One region of the Agrococcus sp. TF02-05 genome, then DNA from elsewhere that is predicted to be linked to it. Evidence: predicted binding sites of a transcription regulator. Region 1 holds the regulator's gene; the other holds the start of a gene.
What was found. Region 1 encodes LexA, which represses DNA repair genes until DNA is damaged. Its sites were predicted from a motif close to TCGAACANNTGTTCGA; they were not measured.
Positions count from the first base shown of each region.

Region 1 (3,506 bases):
GCGATACGTCTTCCTGGAGGCCGCGCGCTCGACGTCGAAGCCGTCGAAGCGCTCCTGCAGCCAGCGCAGCAGCGAGTCGGCGCCGAGGTGCTTCTGCACCACGAGCCACGCGGTCGCGCCCGGCGCGAGCCGCGGCAGCCACGACTCGAGCAGCTCGTGCAGCTGCTGCTTGCCGATGCGGATCGGCGGGTTCGACCAGATGGCGTCGAAGCGGATGTCGGCCGGCACTCGCTCTGGCGCTGACGGGACGACGTTCGATAGGCTGAGCAGCTCGGCATTCCGCTCCACGAGCGAGAGCGCTCGGGCGTTGACGTCGACCGCCCACACGCGGGCATCGGGGGAGCGGAGCGCGAGCGACGCGGCGATCGGCCCCCAGCCGCAGCCGAGGTCGAGCAGCTCGCCCGTCGCGGGCGGCGCGGGGACGGCATCGAGCAGCACCGCGGTGCCGACGTCGAGGCGGTCGCCGGAGAACACCCCGGCGGCGGTCACCATCTCCCGCTCGCGGCCCGCGATCGGCACCCTGAGCGTCCGGACCGACTCGGGCGCGGCAGGATCGGGCGAGAAGTAGTGGTCCGACACGGATCCGACAGTACAGAAGGAAGCAACGCATGGCAGAAGCCCAGGACGGCACCGACAGCGGGCGCGCGATGGAGCGCATCCTCGCGTGGGCCGAGCCCGGCGAGGGCGAGCTGCTCGCCGCTCGCGCGCAGGCGCTGCAGGACGACGACGCGCCGAGCGACCTCGACGGCGACCAGCTCGACCGCGAGGAGCGCGCGGCGCTCCGGCGCGTCGACGGCCTCCGCACCGAGCTCGAGGACGTCACCGAGGTCGAGTACCGGCAGCTGCGGCTCGAGAACGTCGTGCTCGTCGGCGTTTACAGCGGCAGCGCGGAGGACGCCGAGAACTCGCTGCGCGAGCTCGCGGCGCTCGCCGAGACCGCGGGCGCGCGCGTGCTCGACGGCGTGCTCCAGCGCCGCCCGAACCCCGACCCGGCGACCTACGTCGGCCGCGGCAAGGCCGAGGAGCTCGCCGCGATGGTGAAGGAGCTCGGCGCCGACACGGTCGTCGCCGACAGCGAGCTCTCGCCGAGCCAGCGGCGCGCGCTCGAGGACCGCGTGAAGGTCAAGGTCATCGACCGCACGGCCGTCATCCTCGACATCTTCAGCCAGCACGCGAAGAGCCGCGAGGGCAAGGCGCAGGTCGAGCTCGCGCAGCTCGAGTACCTGCTGCCGCGCCTGCGCGGCTGGGGCGAGTCGATGTCGCGCCAGGCCGGTGGCCAGGTCGGCGGGCAGGGCGCGGGCATGGGCTCGCGCGGTCCCGGCGAGACGAAGATCGAGCTCGACCGGCGGCGCATCCACTCGCGCATGGCGCGGCTCCGCAAGCAGATCAAGGGCTTCGCGCCCGCGCGCCAGGCGAAGCGCGCCAATCGCGACCGCCACGAGGTGCCGGGCGTCGCGATCGCCGGCTACACGAACGCCGGCAAGTCGAGCCTGCTCAACCGGATCACCGGTGCGGGCGTGCTCGTCGAGAACGCCCTGTTCGCGACGCTCGACGCGACCGTGCGCCGAGCGCAGACCCCCGACGGGCGCGAGTTCACGATCGCCGACACGGTCGGCTTCGTGCGCGACCTGCCCCACCAGCTCGTCGAGGCGTTCCGCTCGACGCTCGAGGAGGTCGCGGAGTCGGACGTCATCGTGCACGTCGTCGACGCGAGCCACCCGGACCCGGCGTCGCAGATCGCGACCGTGCGCGACGTGCTGGGGGAGACGGGCGCGCGCTCGATCCCCGAGATCGTCGTGTTCAACAAGGCCGACCTCGTGAGCGACGACGAGCGGCTCGTGCTGCGCGGGCTGCAGCCCGACGCCGTCTTCGCCTCCGCCCGCACGGGCGAGGGCGTCGACGAGCTGCTCGAGCGCATCGCCGAGCTGCTGCCGCGGCCCGAGGTCGCGGTCTCGCTCCTCGTGCCGTTCGACCGCGGTGACATCATCGCGATGCTGCACGACCGCTTCGAGGTGCTCCGCGAGGACTACGAGGCCGACGGCACGCGTGTCGAGGCGAAGGTGACGGAGGCCGCGGCGGGGCAGCTCGCGGAGTTCGTGGTCGGCTAGACTGCGCGGAGCACCGCGACGACGCGGCCGAGCACCTCGGCCTCGTCGCCGAGGATGGGCTCGAACGCGGAGTTGCGCGGCAGCAGCCACGTGTGGCCGTCGCGCTGCTTGAAGACCTTGACCGTCGCCTCGCCGTCGAGCATGGCCGCGACGATGTCGCCGTTCACCGCGTCGCGCTGCTGGCGCACGACGACCCAGTCGCCGTCGCAGATCGCCGCATCCACCATGGAGTCGCCGACGACCTGGAGCATGAAGAGGTCGCCGGAGCCGACGAGCTGCTTCGGCAGCGGGAACACGTCGTCGACCTGCTCCTCGGCCGTGATCGGGATGCCCGCGGCGATGCGGCCGACGAGCGGCACGAACGCCGCCTGCTGGATCGAGCCGACCGACTCGTCGATCTCGTCGTCGACGAGGACCTCGATCGTGCGCGGCCGCGCGGGATCGCGCCGGATGCACCCAGCGAGCTCGAGCTGGCCGAGCTGGTGCGTGACACTCGAGAGCGACGAGAGTCCCACGGCGTCGCCGATCTCGCGGTAGCTCGGCGGATAGCCGCGCTGCTTCACCGCGCGCTGGATGACCTGCAGGATCGCCTGCTGCTTCTCGGTGAGCTGCCTCGTCATGCCGTGCCCCGATCCCCGCGTGTCAGTGGTGCCTGATGGACTCCTCGTGGTTCGAAAGCGTATCCGAGAGGGCGCCCGGATCAAACGCACGTTCGAGCGAGTCGTGGAGAAAGTCCCGCGACAGGGTTGACGCGTGCGGCAGTTCGAAAGTAGATTCGAAACAGAGATTCGCAGCCGGTGCTCCCGGCCGAGCACCGGCTGCGGATCCCAGTCCTCGGACTGGGACCGAGAGGAGGCACTCATGACCGCCATCGCCACCGCCACCGCCACCACCGTCGCCGGCGCCGCGCCGATGCCGCGCCTGCGCATGACCGCTCGCGGCCGCCGCGCCCTCGCGTTGCTCGTCGCCGCGCCCGTGCTCGCCGTCGGCGCGCTCACCGGCGCGGGCCTCGTCGGCGACGCCGTCGCCGGCGCCGTCGCCTCCTCGTCGACCGCGACCGCCGAGTTCGACCACATCACCGTCGTGCCGGGCCAGTCGCTGTGGCAGATCGCCCAGGCCGTCGCCCCCGAGGCCGACCCGCGCGACGTCATCGCCGAGATCGAGCTGCTCAACGGCATCGCGGGCGCGATCCAGCCCGGCGAGCGGCTCGCGATCCCCGCGCAGTACGCCGACTGAGCGGCGCGGCCGACCGCGCCGCGCGCGGTCGACGGCATCCGCCGAAGTCCTAGGCTGGATCGGTGACGAGCCTCGACGACCTCCCGATCCGCGACGACCTGCGCGGGCTGACGCCCTACGGCGCACCGCAGCTCGAGGTGCCCGTGCGGCTCAACGTCAACG
Region 1 is NZ_JAGEKO010000005.1:49,136-52,641, forward strand. It holds gene JQT67_RS06590 (class I SAM-dependent methyltransferase) at 1-579, opposite strand, end outside; gene hflX (GTPase HflX) at 648-2,108, shown strand; gene lexA (transcriptional repressor LexA) at 2,105-2,728, opposite strand; gene JQT67_RS06605 (LysM peptidoglycan-binding domain-containing protein) at 2,970-3,344, shown strand; gene JQT67_RS06610 (histidinol-phosphate transaminase) at 3,407-3,506, shown strand, end outside.

Region 2 (3,506 bases), on a different contig from region 1:
GAGGTCACGCGCGTGCGGCGTGCGGCCGGCGCTGACGTCGCGGTCGGAGAGGATGCCCTCGAGCTCGCTCCACGGCATCGCCGGGTTGTTCCAGCCCATCGGCTCGCCTCCCTCCCGCGTGTCGTCGAGGCGTCCACCTCGTTCGAACGTACATTCGAATGCTACCCGTCCCCGCCCGCGAGCGCCACGGGCCGCTCGCGACGCGGCGGGCTCTCGGCAGCGCGACCGTAGGCTGGCTCCGTGTCAGCCACCCGTGCCTCCGGTCGCGCCGGAGCCGGCCGCGCCGACGACGATCGGCGCGGCGGGGATGCCGCGCGCCGCGGGTCGCGCCGGGGCACCGCGCTGCGCGTCGCCGCGCTCGCCGTCGTCGTCGTCGCGCTCATCTGGGTCGCGGCGACCGTGCGCCTGCCCGAGCTCGACGACCTCCGCGAGCGCATCGAGGGCTTCGGCTGGTGGAGCTGGCTCGTCTTCGTCGCCGCCTACGCCGTCGTGGCGCTCACGCCCATCCCGGTGACGATCATGGCGCTGCTGGGCGGGCTGCTGTTCGGCGTCATCGGCGGCAGCCTGCTCTCGATCGTCGGCGCCGTCATCGGCAGCATCGGCGCCTACTGGATCGCGCGCGGCCTCGGGCGCACGACCGTCATGCGCCTGCTCGGCCGGCACGCCCGGAAGCTCGAGGAGCGGCTCGACGAGAGCAGCGGCTTCGCGGCCGTCTTCACCCTGCGGGTCATGCCGGGCATGCCCTACTGGCCGGTCAACTACGGTGCCGGCGCCGTCGGGGTGCCGAGCCGCGTGTTCTCGATCGCCTCGCTCGTCGCCTCCGTGCCGGGGCAGGTCTCGCTCGTCTCGATCGGCGCCTTCATCGCCGCGCCGTCGTTCTGGTCGGGCGCGGTCGTCGTCATCGCGTGGGGCGTGGTGCTCGGCTTCACGATCTGGGCGTGGCGCTCGTGGCGCGGCAAGGCCGAGCACTCGCTGCCGGGCGAGCCGGATCCCTCCGGCACCGCCGCCGGGTGAGCCGACTCCCCTTCCGGGACCCCTTCCACCAGACGGGACCCGAGATACCGGTCCCCGTTCGGTGGAACGGGGACCGCAACGGACCGCTGCGACGCACCGGGTGCCGTCAGGCGTAGCGCCCCTCCGCGAGCCACGACCCATCGGCGTGCAGCAGCACCCACGCCTCCCCCTCGCCGTCGAGGATCTGCACGCGGTGCACGACGTCGCCGAGCTCGCGGCGCCGGATCGGCCACGGCCCCGCCCACGCGACCACGCGACGGCGAGCGGATGCGGGGGGCGAGAAGGCGGCAGGGCTCCCCTGCCGCTCGTCGAGCGCGGCGGCATCGACCGATTCGCCCGCCGCGTCGAGCAGCCGCACGGGCAGCGGCGGCCGGAAGACGACCGCGGGCCGCGGCGGCGGCAGGGCGCCCGGCCACGGCCCAGCGGCCTGCGGCGCTGGCGCGTCGCCCCACGGCGTGAGCACGCCGCGCTCGGCGAGCAGCCGCCCGCCGCCGGGCCGCGCGGTGAGCACCGCTTCGCGGCCGAGCATGCCCTGCAGCCGCTCGAGCGCGTGCTTCGTGCGGTCGTCGATGTCGCCGCCGCCCCACAGCCCCGGCATGTGCTCGACGTCGGCGTCGAGCCGCTCGGGCAGCGCTTGCACCTCGACGAGCGCCGAGCCGAGATCGCTCTCGCCCAGCTGCCACCGCATCCGGTCGACGATGTCGCCCGCGCGCAGGAAGCCCGGCTGCCGCCAGAGCCGCTCGCTCACGCGGCCCTCCTCGCCGCGCATGACGATGCGGATCTCGCTGCACACGAGCCGCTGCTCGGCGAGCTGCCGCACGAAGCGCTCGACCGGCTCGCGCACCGCGAGCGCGAGCTCGTGCACGCCCTCGATGCCCGGCTCGAACGCGAGCCGCAGCACGCGCTCCTCGCCGAGGCCGCTGTCGTCGACGCGCCGGTCGTCGAGGCCGCGCGCCCTCGCGAGCGCCACGAGCCCGGCCTCGCCGAAGCGGTCGCGCACGCTCGCGTCGGGCAGCTGCGCGAAGCCGCCGAGGGTGTGCACGCCGAGCCGGTGCAGCATGCTCGGCAGCTCGTCGTCGCCGAGCACGCCGACGGGCAGGCTGCTGAGGAACTCGCGGCTGCGGCCCGGCGGCACGATCGTCTCGGCGCCCGCGCCGGCGGCGAGCTCCGCCGAGAAGCGGTCGTCGGCGACGCCGAAGGCGGCCGTCAGCCCGAGCGGGGCGAGCGCGCCGCGCACCGCCTCGATCGCGCGCGACTCGGAGCCGTAGAACCGGCTCGCCCCGCGCATCCGGAACGCGAGTGCCCCGTCGCCGATCGGCTGCGCCGTCGGCACGACCGCGAGCACCGCGCGCACGACGCGCTCGAAGGCGAGCGCCTCCCCCACCGGGTCGGCGGGCGCGAGCGCGAGCATGGGCGACGCGCCCTGGGCGTCGCGCACCCGCATCCCCACTCGCACGCCGTCGGCGCGGGCCTCGGCGTCGCACGCGACGACGCGCAGCGCGTGCACGATCGCGCCGGGCGATCCCTGCTCGCCGCCCGCGGGCAGCGCGCCCGTCTGGCGCGCGACGACGACCGACCAGTCGGGCACCTTGAGCACGCCGATGCGGCCGCCGCGCACTCGCGCTCCGGCCTGGCTCGTCGTCTCGATCGTCACACCTCATGATCGAACACACGTTCGATCACCGTCAAGCGGATGCGGTGTGTCGCGAGTGCCAGCGGGTGCGGGCATGCAGGGGCGCGGGACGCGACTCGCGCGCCCCGCACCCCTGCTCGATTCAGCCCACCGTGCTCGAGCGGCGGCGCAGCAGCAGGAGCGCACCGGCCGCCAGCAGCGCGAGCGCCGGGAGCAGCAGCTCGCCAGCGCTGCCGCCCGTGCGAGGCAGCATCGCGGTCGAGACGGCCGCGGTCGCATCCGTCACCACCGGCAGGGCACGATCCGTCTTGGCGTCGTCCGCCGGCTCATCGCCCGGGACCTCGCCCTTGTCGATCGGAGCGGGCTCGCCGGCCTGACCGGGCTCCCCGGGCTGACCAGGCTGACCAGGCTGACCGGGCTGACCAGGCTGACCGGGCTGACCAGGCTGACCGGGCTCACCGGGCTCACCGGGCTCACCGGGCTCGCCAGGCTCGCCGGGCTGACCAGGCTGACCGGGCTCACCGGGCTCACCGGGCTCACCGGGCTGCGCCGGGGTCGCCTCGGTGCAGCCGGGCGACACCACCCCGAGCAGCGAGAGGGCGACGCACACGTCGGCATCGATGAGCGGCGGGTTCGACGTGCCGTCAGAGTCCGAGCCGCCCGTCGCGCAGCCGGCAGGGGCCGCACCGAGCAGACCGAGGCCGAGGCACACGTCCGCGTCGATGAGCGACGGCTGCTCCGGGCGATCCGAGCCCTCACCGGCACCCGGCGTCGCCGCCGGAGCGCAGGAACCCGAGGCCGAGCCCAGCAGGCCGAGGTCCAGGCAGACGTCCGCGTCGATCAGCGACGGCGAACCGGG
Region 2 is NZ_JAGEKO010000004.1:337,375-340,880, forward strand. It holds gene JQT67_RS05485 (error-prone DNA polymerase) at 1-99, opposite strand, end outside; gene JQT67_RS05490 (TVP38/TMEM64 family protein) at 241-1,014, shown strand; gene JQT67_RS05495 (DNA polymerase Y family protein) at 1,121-2,668, opposite strand; gene JQT67_RS05500 (hypothetical protein) at 2,790-3,506, opposite strand, start outside.
Region 2: JQT67_RS05495 (DNA polymerase Y family protein) is a predicted target of LexA. The motif match lies at 2,678-2,693, and genes of this name have one in related genera.